4 regions of the Streptomyces sp. NPDC007945 genome follow, and region 3 is predicted to be linked to each of the others. Evidence: riboswitches for the same ligand, from Rfam matches in the RefSeq annotation. Region 3 holds a riboswitch; each other region holds the start of a gene.
What was found. A riboswitch is a leader RNA that binds a small molecule or an ion and turns the genes downstream of it on or off. The one in region 3 is predicted to bind cyclic di-AMP.
Positions count from the first base shown of each region.

Region 1: linked by a shared signal. The riboswitch ahead of ACFZCF_RS28435 (transglycosylase family protein) and the one ahead of ACFZCF_RS24770 (peptidoglycan DD-metalloendopeptidase family protein) in region 3 are both predicted to bind cyclic di-AMP.
Region 2: linked by a shared signal. The riboswitch ahead of ACFZCF_RS10800 (peptidoglycan DD-metalloendopeptidase family protein) and the one ahead of ACFZCF_RS24770 (peptidoglycan DD-metalloendopeptidase family protein) in region 3 are both predicted to bind cyclic di-AMP.
Region 4: linked by a shared signal. The riboswitch ahead of ACFZCF_RS14890 (transglycosylase SLT domain-containing protein) and the one ahead of ACFZCF_RS24770 (peptidoglycan DD-metalloendopeptidase family protein) in region 3 are both predicted to bind cyclic di-AMP.

Region 1 is NZ_JBIBJV010000011.1:140,802-145,003, forward strand. Features, by position in the region: gene ACFZCF_RS28430 (transglycosylase family protein) at 1-988, shown strand, start outside; cyclic di-AMP (ydaO/yuaA leader) riboswitch at 1,253-1,429, shown strand; gene ACFZCF_RS28435 (transglycosylase family protein) at 1,434-2,162, shown strand; gene eno (phosphopyruvate hydratase) at 2,451-3,737, shown strand; gene ACFZCF_RS28445 (septum formation initiator family protein) at 3,828-4,202, shown strand, end outside.
Region 2 is NZ_JBIBJV010000003.1:21,054-25,255, forward strand. Features, by position in the region: gene ACFZCF_RS10795 (aldo/keto reductase) at 1-654, opposite strand, end outside; gene ACFZCF_RS10800 (peptidoglycan DD-metalloendopeptidase family protein) at 736-1,929, opposite strand; cyclic di-AMP (ydaO/yuaA leader) riboswitch at 1,941-2,091, opposite strand; gene ACFZCF_RS10805 (SpoIIE family protein phosphatase) at 2,316-3,539, opposite strand; gene ACFZCF_RS10810 (MerR family transcriptional regulator) at 3,775-4,202, opposite strand, start outside.
Region 3 is NZ_JBIBJV010000008.1:110,899-115,100, reverse strand. Features, by position in the region: gene ACFZCF_RS24775 (GntR family transcriptional regulator) at 1-649, opposite strand, end outside; gene ACFZCF_RS24770 (peptidoglycan DD-metalloendopeptidase family protein) at 861-1,631, opposite strand; cyclic di-AMP (ydaO/yuaA leader) riboswitch at 1,639-1,800, opposite strand; gene ACFZCF_RS24765 (insulinase family protein) at 2,054-3,418, opposite strand; gene ACFZCF_RS24760 (M16 family metallopeptidase) at 3,442-4,202, opposite strand, start outside.
Region 4 is NZ_JBIBJV010000004.1:154,798-158,999, reverse strand. Features, by position in the region: gene ACFZCF_RS14900 (DeoR family transcriptional regulator) at 1-738, shown strand, start outside; gene ACFZCF_RS14895 (hypothetical protein) at 904-1,464, opposite strand; cyclic di-AMP (ydaO/yuaA leader) riboswitch at 1,771-1,956, shown strand; gene ACFZCF_RS14890 (transglycosylase SLT domain-containing protein) at 1,961-2,854, shown strand; gene ACFZCF_RS14885 (phosphoribosyltransferase family protein) at 2,848-4,152, opposite strand.

The sequences.
Region 1 (4,202 bases), on a different contig from region 3:
GGTCGCCGCCTGCGAGTCCGGCGGCCAGTGGAGCGCCAATCTGGGCAACGGCGCGTACGGCGGCCTCCAGATGACGCAGGAGGCGTGGGAGCGGCACGGCGGGCTCGCGTACGCCCCCAGCCCCGACCTCGCCAGCCGCGCCCAGCAGATCGCCGTCGCCGAGGTGGCGCTCTCCGCCGGCAGCACCGACTGGGACACCTGCGCCCCGATCGCGGGCCTGAAGAACGACGGCAAGCCCACGGGTGTGCGGCCGGGCCCCGCCGTCCAGCAGGAGGACGAGGGCGGGGTGGCGCCGGAGTCCAACTGGACCGGCGGCACCGCCGTGCCCTCCGCGCCCGCCGAGGTCGAGGAGGCCGAGGAGGCGACGGAGACGACGCCGCGGGCCCCCGAGGCCGTGGAGGAGAAGGGGAGCGGCACCACCGCCCCGACGGCCCCGGCGGCCCCGACCGCCCCCGTCGCGCCCGCGACGCCGCCTTCCGCCGGCGCCACCACCCCGCCGCCCGCGACCGCCACCCCCGACGCGCCCACCGGCACCACTCCGGCGGCCCCGGACGCCTCCACGGGCACGCCGGGCACGCCCGGCGCCCCGGAGGACACGCCGGAGGCCCCCGAGGCCCCCCTGGCGCCCACCACCCCGGTGACCCCCGGCGCGGAGGGCACGCCTGACGCGCCGTCGGCGACGCCGGGCACGGGCAAGCACCGGGGCGAGGCCGCCCCGGAGGAAAGTGGCGTAACGGACACTATGCAGGATTACGGGCGACATGCCGCAGCTGCGGACAAGGTCACATCAACTACCGTCAAGTCGGACGCAAGTGACGCCTACACCGTGCGGCCGGGTGACAGCCTGTCGGAGATTGCTCAGGAGAACGATCTTGTCGGCGGCTGGGACGCCCTCTACGACGCCAACCGCCAGACGGTCGGGGCCGATCCGGACCTCATCCTCCCTGGTCAGAGCCTTGAGCTGAAGGCGGACGCCGCGGCGAAGTGAGGGCGCTTCAGGGGTGTATGTCCGCTTTTAGGAAAGTGAGACATGGGTCTCTTCGCCCCAACTGGCGTGTCGCGTCCGCAAACTTTGCTTCCGTCAGGCCTCACCTGCGCAAACGAGGTCTGACGGAGTGCAAGTAAGGGCGTTTTGTCCGACGTAAGCCTCTTTGAACTTCGAGCACCTGTGTGTCTACGGTCGTCACCGCTCGCCACCGCGGGCCCCGTCGACCGAAACGCCGAGTCCTGCCGTCGGTCGCCGGGAACTGTCGTCGCGAAAGCGCCGCAGGCAGGAGTGGGGGACCCAAGGTTCGTGCCGGTCCCGGCCGTCGACCAGACGGACGGAACGACCGGCTAGGGGTGAAGCCGCACGCAAGGACGTGTGGCCGGGCGAACTCTTCAAGCCCGAACCCGACAGCTCACCTCACAGGCGTCGGTGAAGAGGAAACTCCATGCTGTTCTCCGGCACGGGCAAGCGTCGTCGTCCCTCCAAGGCCACCCGCGTCGTCGCCCTCGTCGGCGTCACCGGCGCGGCCGTCGCCGCCCCGCTGATGGCCGCGGGCACCGCTTCCGCCGCCACCGCCTCCGAGTGGGACCGCGTCGCCCAGTGCGAGTCCGGCGGCAACTGGTCGATCAACACCGGCAACGGCTACTACGGCGGCCTCCAGTTCTCGGCCTCCACCTGGGCCGCGTACGGCGGCACCGCCTACGCCCCCACGGCCAACCAGGCCAGCAAGTCGCAGCAGATCGCCGTGGCCGAGAAGGTCCTCGCGGGCCAGGGCAAGGGCGCCTGGCCGAGCTGCGGCGTCGGCCTCTCCTCCGCCTCCTACGACGGTGGCGCCGCCGAGGCCGCCGCCCCGCAGCAGCAGAGCGCCCCGCAGCAGAGCGCCCCGAAGCGCTCCGCCGAGCAGCCCGCCACCCGCAGCGAGCAGCGCCAGGCCCCGAAGCCGCGCACCCAGGCCGCTCCGCAGGCCGCCGCCAAGAAGACCGTCACCACCCCGACCGGCAAGAAGGTCAAGAAGGGCGACGGCGAGTACAAGGTCGTGGCCGGCGACACCCTCAGCAAGATCGCCAAGGCGCAGGGCGTCGACGGCGGCTGGGCCGAGCTCTTCGAGCTCAACGAGGACGTCGTCGAGAACGCCGACCTGATCTACCCGGGTCAGCAGCTCCACCTGAAGTGAGCCCCGCGGCACCGGTGAGTCCGGCGGCTCACCGGCGCCCGACGACCCTCCCGCGGTGACCACCCCGGTCCCGAGCCCCTTCCCCCGTGGCTCGGGACCGGGGTTCCGTCGTTACCGTCCAGTAGTTCACGGTCCTTTCGTCCCCTCCTGCATGCTCTTGGGCCCTTTTTCGTCCCAGGGGACGGGCGGTCGGCTGGCTGGAGCGCCGGAGCCGGTTAGGCTCTTGTCGCAAGGCGAACGAGACCTTGCGACCCATGCGTCACACCTAGCGTCACATCCCAGAAGGAGATGCTCGTGCCGTCCATCGACGTCGTCGTAGCCCGGGAAATCCTGGACTCCCGAGGCAACCCCACGGTCGAGGTCGAGGTCGGCCTCGACGACGGCAGCACCGGCCGTGCTGCCGTGCCGTCCGGTGCCTCCACCGGTGCGTTCGAGGCCCTGGAGCTCCGCGACGGTGACCAGAACCGCTACCTCGGCAAGGGCGTCGAGAAGGCCGTCCTCGCCGTCATCGAGCAGATCGGCCCGGAGCTCGTCGGCTACGACGCCACCGAGCAGCGCCTGATCGACCAGGCCATGTTCGACCTGGACGCCACCCCGGACAAGTCGTCGCTCGGCGCCAACGCCATCCTCGGCGTCTCGCTCGCCGTCGCGCACGCCGCCTCCGAGGCCAGCGACCTCCCGCTCTTCCGCTACCTCGGCGGACCGAACGCGCACCTGCTGCCCGTTCCGATGATGAACATCCTCAACGGTGGGTCGCACGCCGACTCCAACGTCGACATCCAGGAGTTCATGATCGCCCCGATCGGCGCGGAGTCCTTCTCCGAGGCCCTCCGCTGGGGCACCGAGGTCTACCACACCCTCAAGTCCGTCCTGAAGACCAAGGGCCTCTCCACCGGCCTCGGCGACGAGGGCGGCTTCGCCCCGAACCTCGGCTCCAACCGTGAGGCGCTCGACCTCATCCTGGAGGCCATCAAGCAGGCCGGCTACGTGCCCGGCAAGGACGTCGCCCTCGCCCTGGACGTCGCCGCCTCCGAGTTCTACAAGGACGGCAAGTACCTCTTCGAGGGCAAGGAGCGCTCCGCCGCCGAGATGACGGAGTACTACGAGGAGCTCGTCTCCGCGTACCCGCTCGTCTCCATCGAGGACCCGCTGTTCGAGGACGACTGGGCCGGCTGGAACGTCATCACCGAGAAGCTCGGCGACAAGGTCCAGCTCGTCGGCGACGACCTCTTCGTCACCAACCCCGAGCGCCTCGCCCGCGGCATCGAGGAGAAGTCCGCCAACGCCCTCCTGGTGAAGGTCAACCAGATCGGCTCGCTGACCGAGACCCTCGACGCCGTCGAGCTCGCCCAGCGCAACGGCTTCAAGTGCATGATGTCCCACCGCTCCGGCGAGACCGAGGACGTCACCATCGCCGACCTCGCCGTCGCCACCAACTGCGGCCAGATCAAGACCGGCGCCCCGGCCCGCTCCGAGCGCGTCGCCAAGTACAACCAGCTGCTGCGCATCGAGGAGATCCTCGACGACGCCGCCGTCTACGCCGGCCGCAGCGCCTTCCCGCGCTTCAAGGGCTGACCTGCCCGGCGCCTGTAGTTACGTACGTCCCCGCACACGGTCCCGTACCGTGTGCGGGGACGTACGCGCGATCAGGGGAGGCGAGACGGCATGGCCGTGAAGAACGGGGACCGGTTCTCCACCGCGACCCGGATCAGGCTGCTCGGCGAGCAGACCGCGGCCCGTGTCTACCGCTCCCAGACCCGCCGCCAGGCCCGGCGCTCCCGGCTCACCGGCCGCGCCGCCTTCCTCGCCCTAGTGGTCTGCTCCCTCGTCGTCGCCCTCGCCTACCCGATAAGGAGCTACGTCTCCCAGCAGGGCGAGATCGCCGAACAGGAGCGCAGGGCGGCCGAGGCGGCCCGGCGGGTCGAGGAGCTGCGGGACGAGAAGGCCCGCCTCCAGGACCCGGCCTACGTCCGGCGCCTCGCCCGCGAGCACCTCCACTACGTGCTCCCCGGCGAGACCGGCTTCACCGTGAACGACCCC
Region 2 (4,202 bases), on a different contig from region 3:
GAAGCCGGCGGCGAGCCCGTAGTACGGGACGGCGGCGAGGCCGGCGTCGGCGGCGGTGTCGAGGAGCGGGCCCTCGTACTTCTCGCGGGCGACGAGGTTGTACTCGGGCTGCAGCGCCACGTACCGGGCGAGCCCCTCGGCCTCGGCGAAGTCGAGGGAGGCGCGCAACCGCTCGGCGGAGATGTTGGAGGCGGCGACGGCCCGCACCTTGCCCTCGCGCACCAGCTGGTCGAGGGCGGTGACGATCTCCTCCACGGGCACGGACTCGTCGTCGAAGTGCGTGTAGTAGAGGTCGATGTGGTCGGTGCCGAGGCGGCGCAGGGACTCCTCCGCGCCGGCCTTGATGGTGGTGGCGGACAGGCCCTTGAGGGGCGAGTGGGCGCCGACCTTGGTGGCGACGACGATGTCGGAGCGGTTGCCGCGGGCCGCCATCCAGCGGCCGATGATGGTCTCGGACTCACCGCCCTGGTTGCCCTCGACCCACTCGGAGTAGACGTCGGCGGTGTCCAGGAAGTTGCCGCCGGCGGCGGCGTAGGCGTCGAGGACGGCGAAGGACCGCTCCTCGTCGGCGCTCCAGCCGAAGACGTTGCCGCCGAGGGCGAGCGGGAAGACGTTCAGGTCGGAGGTGCCCAGCGGGCGCAGGGGAGAGGACATGACGTCCTCAACTCCCTGCGCCGCCGGTCGTATTCCGGTCGAGGAGCCTGAACCCCGACCGGCACGCGTACGCGTCCGGAGTCAGACCGACAGGCCCTTCGAGCGCAGCCACTCCGCCGGGTCGATGCCGGAGCCGTCGGGGGTGTGGACCTCCATGTGGAGGTGGGGCCCGGTGACGTTGCCGGTGGCGCCGACGCGGCCGATGGTCTCGCCGGTGGCGACGGTCTGGCCGGCGGCCGCGGTCATCGAGGAGAGGTGGCAGTACCAGACCTCGGTGCCGTCCTCCAGCCGCAGGACGATCCGGTAGCCGTACGAGCCGGACCAGCCGGCCGACGTGATGGTGCCGCCGTGGACCGCCTTGAGGGGGGTGCCGGTGGGGGCGGCGAAGTCCAGGCCGGTGTGGTGGCCGGAGGACCACATCGAGCCGGACTGCATGTAGGTGGAGGTGAGGGTGTAGGAGGAGAGCGGCATGGAGTAGCTGGCGGCCAGCCGGGCGAGCCGCTCGGCCTCCGCCTTCTCGGCGGCGATGCGCTCGGCCTCGGCCTTCTCGGCGGCGAGCCGCTCCGCCTCCGCCTTGGCCTTCGCCTCGGCCTCGGCCTTGGCGGCGGCCTCCGCCTGTGCCTGGGCGTCGGCGGCGGCCTTCTCCGCCGCGGCCTTCTCGGCGGCGAGCTTCTCCGCGTCGACGGCGGCCTGCTGCTGCTGTTCGGCCTGCTGGAGGATGCGGGCGCGCAGGGCCTCGCCGGCATCGGCGGCGGTGGCGGTGCGCTCCTCGGCCCGGGTGCCGGCGGTGGTGTCGGCCGGGGCGGTGTACGTGACCGAGGTGAGCGGCTTCGCGGCGACGCCGCCGGCCGCGACCGGCGCGGACGCGGTGGTGGTCCGCTCCTCCTCACCGCCGGGCAGGAGGTCGCCGACGCCGGGCAGGTCGTGGGCGTCCGGCAGGCCCAGGTCGGGCAGGTCGGGGAGGGAGATGGCGACGGGGGCCTTCTCCTGCGCGGTGGCGAGGCCGCCCGCGCCGACGGCGGCGATGACGCCGACGCCGAGGACGGTGGAGGAGCGGGCGAAGTTGGAACGCTGCTTCACGACCCGGTGCCGGCCGCCGGAGCGGCTCTCGGCGCGCAGGGAGCCCTCGGTCGGGTTCCACTCGCCGGGGGCGGGGGTGAAGGAGGCCGTCTCGTACGCGCCGGGCGCGAAGCCGTCCGGGTCGTCCGCGCCGACGGCACCCCGGGCGCCGAAGGGGTCGAAGGGGGCCTCGGGTGCAGGGGTGTTGGACGCCACGGAGGCGTGCTCCTTTCCTTCCTTCTCGCCTACCGGGTTAGCTGACGGGTTCGGAGCAGGAAGGTCTCCTACGGGCTCTTCGCACGGGGGAGGTGCGAGGGGCCCGATTCACCCCAAGGGTTGGTTCCCCGGTTCCCTTACGGGATTCGGCACATGCGCACGGAGCCGTCTCTTGCGACGGCTGGGACGACCGCGCTGCGTTATCGAACGTTAATAGACACCGCACTCCTATTCCAAGCCGTTCCCCTTGATCATTCAGTGAATTGGCAGGGAATCGCCCGAGTTGAGCCCCCTTCAGTGAGCTTCCGCCCGAACCACCGAATCTGACGTTGTGTCAATTGTTATCGCTGTGAGACCTTGTGGGCACGGACCGTGACCGGCTCCGGTCAGTGCGCCACCGGCCCCGGCGGCACCACCGGCATCGTCCGCCGCCGCTCCGGCGCCCCCGCCGTCGGCCGACTCACCGCGAGCAGCGCCATGTCGTCCGTCGACCCGCCGCCGGTGTGCCGCCGCACGTCGTCCACGAGCGCGTCGAGGAGCTCCTCGGGACCCGGGAAGACCGCCCCCGCCAGCCGGGCCGCCGGATCGTAGAAGACGCCGTGCGCGTCCCGCGCCTCCGACACCCCGTCCGTGTGGAACAGCAGCGTCGCGCCCGGCGGGTACGGCCACGCGTCGGCCCGGTCCGGCCCCACCGCCAGCTCCCCCATCCCGAGCGGCAGCGCCGCCTCGGCCGGCTCCAGCGGCTCCACGCGCCCGTCCCCGTACAGCAGCAGCGGCGGCGGATGCCCCCGGTTCACGATCCGTACGACCCCGCCCGCGCGCGGGATCTCGGCCAGCACCGCCGTCGTGAACCCCTCGACGGCGTCGAGGCCCTCGCGCCGCGTCCCCTCCCGCGTCAGGGCCCGTTCGAGCCGCGCCGCCACCCCCTCCAGGGCCGCCTCCTGCTCGGCCGCCTCCCGGAAGGCGCCGATCACCACGGCCACCGCCTCCACCGCGTCCATCCCCTTGCCCCGTACGTCGCCGACCAGGAGCCGCACCCCGTGCGGGGTGTCCTGCACGGCGAAGAGGTCGCCGCCGATGAACGCGTCCGCCTGCGCCGCCTCGTACCGCGCCGCGCACTGGAGCCCGCCGATCCGCTCCGCCGGCATCGGCAGCACCGCCCGCTGCGCCGCCTCCGCGATGACCCGCGCCGACGCGAGCCGCTCGCCGCTGCGCCGCACCACGAAGTTGATCAGCATCGCCAGCGCCGAGACGGTCACCACGGTGAGGGTCTCGGTGAGCGAGGGCACGTCGGAGAGCGTGCGGTTGTACGCGTGCAGCCCGACGGAGGCGAGGATCGCCGCGAGCCCGGTCAGCAGGGTCGTGAGCCGGGAGAAGAACGGCGCGGCGATCAGCGGGGCGGCGGAGAACAGCGGCGCCGCCGTGTACGCGGGCGGGGTGCACAGGTCGAAGACCACCCCGCCGAGGATGATCAGCGGCGGCAGCGCCCGCAGGAACCTCCGGGTCGCCCCGAAGGCCACCGGCGGCCGCGGCTCACCCCCGTAGGGGCCGCGGGGCGCACCGGACCCGGCGATACGGCCGCCGGGCTCCTCGCCCCGAGGGTGTGCCACCTGAGAACTCCTGACCGGTCGGGGCCCGCCACCGGACCGTGCGGGCCTGGACCCGCGACCGCACACCCCTCAAGCCTCCCCGACCCGGGCCCGCCCGGCGACCGGCGGCGTCCGACCGGCTGACCCGGGGGCGCGCCGCCCCTTTCCCAGGCACGCGGTCGGCCTCCCCTCCCCAGCAGGCCGACCGGTGCGGTTCTGGCCGCCGTTTACTTCAGGCGCGGGCGCCCCACCGGCCTCACAGGTTCCGCTCGGCCCACACCGTCAGGGCGTCCCGCACCAGGACGGCGGTGCCCTCGCCGTGCCGGTCGTAGTTCTTGGCGAACCTCGGGTCGTCCACGTACATCCGGCCGAGCCCGATCAGGTACTCCTTCGTCGGCGTGGTGGTGCCCGACAGCCACAGGTACTGCCTCCGGGCCAGCGCCTGCACCTCGTCGCTGTCCGCCGCGAGCCCGGCCGCGGCGGCCGCGCCGAAGTCGCGGGCGATGGCCGCCTGCGTCTCCATGAACTCCTTCTTCTCGGCGTCGCTCAGCGAGCGCCACCAGCGGTCGCCCCGCTCGTACGCGTCGCGGCCCCACCGTTCGGTGACCTCCGCCTCGTACCGCGTGTGATCGAAGCCGTCGAAGACTTCCTCGGCCATGAGCCGTTCTCCTCTCTCGGTCTTGT
Region 3 (4,202 bases):
GCGAAACCCTCACGCGGCCCCGCTCGGGCCTTTTCAGCCGGTGCAGCGGGAGCGTGTGCTCGGCGTGCTGCGCGGTGAGCGCGCGGGCCCGTTCGGCGTCCCCGCGGGCGACGGCGTCGACGATGGCCCCGTGCTCGGCCCACGTCTCGGCGGGCCGGTCCGGCTGGTCCACCACGTACATCCAGGCGATCTTGTGGCGCAGCTGGGTGAGGAGCGCGGCGAGGGCCGGGGAGCCGGAGGCCTGGGCGAGCGTCTCGTGGAACCAGCCGCCGAGCGCCCGCAGGTCCTCGCCCTGCCCCCGGCGGGCCCGCTCCTGCCCCAGCCTGACCAGGCCCCGCAGCACCTTGAGGTGGGCGTCGGTGCGCCGCTGGGCGGCCCGGGCGGCACCGAGCGGTTCGAGCAGCGCCCGCACGTCGAGGAGGTCGGAGGCCTCCTGGTCGGTGGGCTCGGCGACATGGGCGCCCGCGTGCCGGCGGCTGACGACGAAGCCCTCGGACTCCAGCGTGCGCAGCGCCTCGCGGACCGGGACGCGGGAGACGCCGTACCGGCGCGCGAGCTGTTCCTCGGTGAGGCGACTGCCGCGCTCGAAGACACCCGAGACGATGTCGTCCCGGATCGCCGTGCATACCGATTGCGCGGGAACCCGCATGTCCGACCTCCGTATTCGCTCCGCGCGCACCGAATTCGAGCAGCGCCGTTCACGCGACTCTATTGCAGGGCGCCGGAAATTCCGATGCCGCCTCGAAATTCGTCAGGTTCGCCACGGATTCCCGCGGCTCGGCGCCGCGCGCCCCCGGACGCGGAAAGGCCCCGGCTCGCGGGAGCCGGGGCCTTTCGGTGCAGCGCGGGGGCGCGGGGCGTCAGAGGCTGACGCCCCGGGCGCGGAGGTACGCGACGGGGTTGATGTCGGAGCCGTACTCGGCGCTGGTCCGGGCCTCGAAGTGGAGGTGCGGGCCGGTGGAGTTGCCGGTCGAGCCGGAGACGCCTATCTGCTGGCCGGGCTCGACGGTCTGGCCGACGTACACGCCGATGGACGACAGGTGGCCGTACTGGGTGTACGTGCCGTCGTTCATCCGGATCACGATGTTGTTGCCGTACGCGCCGCCCCAGCCGGCCTCGACGACGGTGCCGGAGCCGACGGAGACCACCGAGCTGCCGTAGGAGGCGTGGAAGTCGACGCCGGAGTGGCTGCCGGAGGACCAGAGCGAGCCACCGGTCTTGTAGCCGGTGGAGACGTACGAGCCGGCGACCGGGAGGTTGAAGGAGGCGAGCCGGCGGCGCTCGGCCTCACGGGCGGCGCGCTCCTTGGCCTCGCGGATCTCCTGGGCGCGGGCCTCGGCCTTGCGCTTCGCCTCGGCGCGCGCCTTGGCCCGGGCCTCGGCCTCGGCGGCCTCCCGCTCCTGGGCGGCGGCCTGCGCGTTGAGCTGGTCCGCGATGGACTCGTCGGCGATCACCTGGGTGAGGCCGGTGTCCTCGGGGGAACGGTCGTCCGTGTCGGCGGCGAGCGCCGGGGAGGCCAGGGTGCCGACGACGCCGGTGGTGGCGAGTGCTGCCACGCCGGCGATGCCGGCGCTGCGGCGAGCCAGTCGGCTCGCACCACGGTGCTTCCCGGTGGCACGGGTGAACGCCAAGACGGTTCCTTTCCTTCCCTCTCGCCTACCGGGTTAGCTGACGGGTTCGGAGCAGGAAGGTCTCCTACGGACCCCTCCGCGTGGCGAAGGCGTCCGATTCACCCCAGGGACTGCGTGGGTCCCCGGCTCCCCAGGCTCGCGCCTGACGGGGACTCGGCGATGTCTGTCCGGTTGCCGCGGGTGCGGCGCGTGCGTCGGGTCGGACAGACGGATCGACGCTAGGCCGGACGGATGGTGATCGCCAAACAGACTCGCTCATTTGTAAGACATGCCACAGGTCATACGATCACCCTTAACTCCATAACGGACAAAGCGGAGGTCTCCGACGCTTCTACGCGTCGGAGACCTCCGCCAGGGGTTGACGGCCGGTCAGCTCACCGGCCGGTCCACCCGTCGACCCGCCTCGGCCGGCTCACCCGGGCTCAACTCACCACGGTCACGTCGCCGATGCCGAGGGCCCGGACGGGCTCCTCGATCTGCGACGCGTCGCCCACCAGGACCGTGACGAGCCGGTCCACCGGGAAGGCGCTGACGACGGCGGCCGTGGCCTCGACCGTGCCGGTCTCGGCGAGCCGCGCGTACAGCCGGGCCTGGTAGTCGTCCGGCAGGTGCTGCTCCACCTGGTCGGAGAGGGTCGCGGCGACCGACGCGGCCGTCTCGTACTTGAGCGGGGCCACGCCCACGAGGTTCTGCACCGCCACGTCCCGCTCGGCGTCGGTCAGACCGCCCTCCGCCAGGGTGCGGAGCACCTTCCACAGGTCGTCGAGGGCCGGACCGGTGTTGGGGGTGTCGACCGAGCCGCTGATCGCGAGCATCGAGGCGCCGTGGCCCTCGCCGTCGGAGCGGAGCACCTGCCCGAAGGCGCGCACGCCGTACGTGTACCCCTTCTCCTCGCGCAGGACGGCGTCCAGACGGGACGTCAGGGTGCCGCCGAGGCAGTAGACGCCGAGGACCTGCGCGGCCCACACGGAGTCGTGGCGGTCCGGGCCGATCCGGCCGATGAGCAGCTGCGTCTGGACCGCCCCGGGACGGTCCACGATGACGACCCGCCCGGTGTCGTCGGCGGTGATCGGCGCCATCGGGCGCCGCGCGGCCGGCTTGCCGCTCCAGGCGCCCAGGGTCTCGGCGAGCACCTCGTCGAGGTCGACGCCCGTGAGGTCGCCGACGACGACCGCGGTGGCGGCGGCGGGCCGCACGTGCGCGTCGTAGAAGGCGCGGACGGCGGCGGCGTCGATGGCCTTCACCGTCTCCTCGGTGCCCTGGCGGGGCCGGGACAGCCGGGTGTCGGCCGGGAAGAGCTCCTTGTAGAGCTGCTTGGCGGCCCGGCGGCTCGGGTTGGCGGCCTCGTGCGGGATCTCGTCGAGCCGGTTGTCGACCAGGCGCTTGACCTCGTCCGCGTCGAAGGCCGGGGAGATCAGCGCCTCGGCGACCAGGCCGAGGGCCTTGCGGAGCCGGGAGGCAGGGACCTCCAGGGACACCCGGACGCCGGAATGGTCCGCGTGCGCGTCGAGAGTGGCGCCGCAGCGCTCCAGCTCGGCCGCGAATTCCTCGGCGCCACGCTCGGTGGTCCCCTCGGAGAGGGCGCGCGCCATGATCGTGGCGACGCCGTCGAGACCCTCGGGCTCGGCGTCCAGCGGCGCGTCGAGGAAGATCTCGACGGCGACGACCTGCTGGCCGGGGCGGTGGCAGCGGAGCACCGTCAGGCCGTTGTCGAGCGCGCCGCGCTCGGGCGCCGGGAAGGCCCACGGCCTGGCCGTGCCGGCCTGCGGCTGCGGGTGGAACTCCATGCTGGTCAGGGAGGCGGCGTCGGTCACAGGTCCGCTCCTTCCTCGTCGTCGCCGTCGGCGCTGTCGGCGGGGGCTGCCGGCTCGTAGACCAGCACCGCGCGGTTGTCGGGGCGCAGCCGGGCCGCGGCCACCTCGCGCACCTCGTCGGCGGTGACGGCGAGGACGCGGTCGACCGCGGTCAGGGCGAGCTGCGGGTCGCCGAACAGCACGGCGAAGCGGCACAGTTCGTCGGCGCGGCCGGCCACGGTGCCGAGCCGGTCGAGCCATTCGCGCTCCAGCTGGGCCTGGGCGCGCTCCATCTCCTCCGCGGTCGGGCCCTCGGCCGCGAAGCGGGCGAGCTCCTCGTCGACGGCCGCCTCGATCACGGGGACCTCGACGCCGCCGGAGGTCTTGACGTCCAGCCAGCCGAGCGAGGGGGCGCCGGCGAGCCGCAGCAGGCCGAAGCCGGCGGTGACCGCGGTGCGGTCACGGCGGACCAGCCGGTTGTGGAGCCGGGAGGACTCGCCGCCACCGAGCACGGTGAGGGCGAGGTCGGCCGCGTCGCACGCGCGCGTGCCGTCCTCGGGCAGCCGGTAGGCGGCCATCAGGGCGCGGGCCGGGACGTCCTCGACGACGACCTCGCGCAGCTGCTCGCCGATGACCTCGGGAAGGGCGCCGTCGCGCGGGGCGGGCTTGCCGTCGTGGCCGGGGATGGAGCCGAAGTACTTCTCGACCCAGGCGAGCGTCTGCTCCGGGTCGATGTCGCCGACCACCGACAGGACGGCGTTGTTGGGCGCGTAGTAGG
Region 4 (4,202 bases), on a different contig from region 3:
GAGGCGGCGGCCGCCCTGGACGTCTCCGCCGCCACGATCCGCCGCGACCTCGACGAACTGGCCGAGCAGCGCCTCCTCGTCCGCACGCGCGGCGGGGCCGTCGCGCACGGCGTCTCGTACGAACTGCCGCTGCGCTACAAGTCGGGCCGGCACGCGGCCGAGAAGGCGCGGATCGCCGCGGCGGCGGCCGAACTGATCACCCCCGGCGAGGTCGTCGGCCTGAACGGCGGGACGACGACCACCGAGGTGGCGCGGGCCCTGGCGCTGCGCTTCGCGGGCGAGCGCGCCGAGAGCGGAACCCCGACCGCCGCCTCCGGCCCCGCCCTGACGGTGGTCACCAACGCGCTGAACATCGCCGCCGAGCTGGCGGTGCGTCCGCAGATCAAGCTCGTGACGACCGGCGGGGTCGCGCGCCCGCAGACCTACGAACTGGTGGGCCCGCTGGCCGCCGGCGTCCTGGGCGAGGTCGCCCTCGACACCGTCGTCCTCGGGGTGGACGGGATCGACCCGGAGTTCGGGGCGATGGCCCACCAGGAGGAGGAGGCCGGCATCAGCCGGCTCTTCGCGGAACGCGCGAGCCGGGTCGTGGTGGTGACCGACGCGTCGAAGCTGGGACGGCGCGCCTTCGCCCGCATCTGCGGCCTGGACCGGGTCGACCTGCTGCTCACCGACACCGCGATCGACGCCGGTACGGCGGACCGCCTGTCGGAGGCCGGCGTCCGCGTCCTCACGGTCTGACCACGTGACGACCTGACGGTCGGCGCGTCGCACGAGGTGGGCTCCGCGGACGGCCGGCACGAGGTCACGATCCGGCTGCCCCCGACCGCGCCCGGCCGCGCCGCCGCACCGGCCACGTCGGGACGGGCGCGCCGAGCGTCACCGGCCGACCGGCTCCCCGCGCGGTCACCGCCCGGCCAGGGCCGCGCGCCGGATCGTGGCGTCGAGGAGCGCGAGCGCGTCCTCTGCGGTACGGCCCGGGGCGCGATTCCAGGGGCCGATGAGCCCGTGCCAGCCGCGGGACCGCAGCTCGGTCATGATCCAGGCACCGGCCTCGTTCATGGTGGCCGCGCTGCCGTGGCCGAGCCGGTGGGCGGCGAGGAGGGCGCCGCAGAGGCAGCGGGCGCCGCGCGCGTCGCGCAGCTTGTACGGGGTGTTCTGCCACCCCCAGTCGGTCAGCACCCGGCGCGCGTACGCCAGGTGGACGGAGGGGCGCACGTCGGCCCGGCCGATCCTGCGCCACACGTGCAGCCGGTCCGGGAGGGCGGCACCGATCCGGCCGGGCAGCGGGCGTTCGGCGGGCGGGGCCGGGGGCAGCGTGCCGAGCGCGTCCAGGGCTTCGGCGACGAGCCGGTCCACGGGGACGGAGAGGAGACTCCGCCAGGCCTCGGGGGCGGCGCTCTCGTAGAGGCGGGCCGCCTCGCGGTCGAGGGCGTCGGGGTCGGTCAGCAGGGCGAGGGAGGACATTCCCCCATCATGAGCGGCAATGTCTGCTTTGCGCGCTATGCGCCATACCTCTCACCCTCAAGTCATCACACAATTCCCCTAAAGGAGCTAGACGCCCTATTCGGACATTGCGCCTGCCGTGACGCGACTCACTTTCTCCGCCTCGCGAGCGGCCGTCCCTCCGTCACCACCCGCACGGGACAAGGGATTCCGGATCGCACGCCGAAATGATGGATCTTCAATTCCATCCATTCGATCTTCGGCTCCTGATTTCCCGTGCATTCGCGTCTTGTTCCCCGCGGTATTCCTCGCCTACGGTCACCTCCATTCGGACGGACGCCGAATCCTGCCACCGCCCGAAAGACCACCCATTTCACCCGACGGCAGGAGCGGGGGACCCACCACACCGCCGTTCCGGAGGTCCGGAACGGCTCGGGGTGAAGCCGCGTGCGCGCGGCCGGACAGCTCCAGTCCGAACCCGACAGCTCACCTCGCAGGCGCCGGAGAGGAAACCGTCATGCCCGCTCACGGCAAGCACCGCCGCCCCCGACGCAGCCCCGTCACCCGAGGTCTCGCCTTCGCCGGCACCGGCGGCGTGGCCCTCGCCCTGCCCCTGGTCGTGCCCGCCACGGCCGGCGCCGCGCCCTCCGCGCAGCCGGCGGCGCCGACCGCCGCCGTCACCGCCCGGGCCGTCGCGGCCGTCGCCCCCCAGGCGCCCACCGCCCCCGCGGCCCCCCGCGCGTACACCGTCGTGAAGGGCGACTCGCTTTCCCTGATCGCCCACCGAAAGGGAATTCAGGGCGGCTGGAAGTCGCTTTACCAGGCGAACAGGGAAGCCGTGGGTGACGATCCGTCACTCATTCACCCGGGCCTTGAACTGACGATTCGTCGGGATTCCGCCGAGCGCGCCGCCGAGCCGGTCACGAAGACCACCGCGAAGACGGCCGCGAAGCCGGCCCGCAAGGCCGCCGCGAAGTCCGCCGAGGCCGCGTCCGCCGGTTCCGCCGAACGGGCGAGCCGCTCCGCCGCCCGTGCCGCGGCCCCGGCCGTCCAGGCCCAGCCGGCCGCCGCGAAGGCCGCCCCCCGGTACGCCGACAACCTCGACGGCTGGATCCGCGAGTCGCTCGACGTCATGGCCCGCTACGGCATCCCCGGCTCGTACGACGGCATCCTCCGCAACGTGATGCGCGAGTCCTCCGGGAACCCCCTTGCCGTCAACCTCTGGGACTCGAACGCCGCCAAGGGCACCCCCTCCAAGGGCCTGCTCCAGGTCATCGACCCGACCTTCGCCGCGTACCACGTGCCGGGCACCTCCCTCGACCCGTACGACCCCGTCGCGAACATCACCGCCGCCTGCAACTACGCGGCCGACCGGTACGGCTCCATCGACAACGTCAACGGCGCCTACTGATCCGTCCCGCCGGTCACGGCGGCGAAGTGGGCCGCGAACCACTCCGCCGCCAGCGCCGCCACCTCCTCCAGGGCCCCCGGTTCCTCGAAGAGGTGGCCGGCGCCCGGCACGACCTCCAGCCGGCTCTCGCAGCGCAGCAGCGCCTCGGCCCGCCGGTTCAGATCGAGGACGAGCTCGTCGGCGCCGCCGACGATCAGCAGCGTCGGGGCCCGCACCCCGCCGAGCCGCTCCCCCGCCAGGTCGGGCCGTCCGCCCCGGGACACCACGGCCGCCACGTCGTCGTCCTCTTCCGCCGCCGCCCACAGCGCGGCGGCGGCCCCGGTGCTGGCCCCGAAGTAGCCGCGCGGCAGGCCGCCGGTGCCGGACCGCCCCGCCGCCCAGGCGGCGGCGCCGCCCAGCCGATCCGCGAGCAGCGGGGTGTCGAAGACCCGTGCGCGGTCGCCCGCCTCGGTCTCCGTGAGCAGGTCGAAGAGGAGGGTGGCGAGCCCGGCCCGGTTCAGGGCGGCCGCCACCGCGCGGTTGCGCGGGCTGTGCCGGCCGCTGCCGCTGCCGTGCGCGAAGAGCACCAGGCCCGACGCCCCGTCGGGCATCGCCAGCTCGCCCGGCAGCTCGCCGCCCCCGGCCGCGACGCTTACCGCCGTGTGCCGGACGGCCGGCCCGCGTGCCGCCCGGCTCCGGTCGAGGCGGGCCACCACCTCGGCGTCCGGCGTCTGGTCGAACGCCCGGTAGAACTGCCCGACCGCGTAGAAGTCCTCCGGAGTGTGCACGGCGACCGTCTCGTCGGCCTCGCCGCGGACCCGCGCCGTCCAGCCGTACGGCGCCACGGGGACGGCCAGCACGATCCGGGCGGCTCCGGCGGCGCGTACCGCCCGGCAGGCGGCGAGCGCGGTCGCGCCGGTGGCCAGCCCGTCGTCGACGACCACCGCCGTACGCCCCTCCAGCGGCACTGGCCTGCGGCTGCCCCGGTACGCGCGGGACCGCTCGGCCATGACCAGCCGCTCGCGCTCCTCGGCCGCCTCCAGCTCCCTGCCGGACACGCCGGCGTCGCGCACCACCTGCTCGTTCACCACCCGGACGCCGCCCTCGCCGATGGCCCCCATGGCCAGCTCCGACCTGCTCGGCACGCCCAGCTTCCGCACCAGGCAGATGTCCAGCGGCGCGTCGAGCGCCTCGGCCACCTCCGCCGCCACCGGCACCCCGCCGCGCGGCAGCCCGAGGACGACGACGTCGGCGCCCCGGAGATGGCCGAGCCGGTCGGCGAGCTGCCGCCCGGCGTCGGCCCGGTCGGTGAAATACATGACACGCCGCCTTCCCGATCGGCGCCCCCCTCGGACGCGGACCGTCGCAC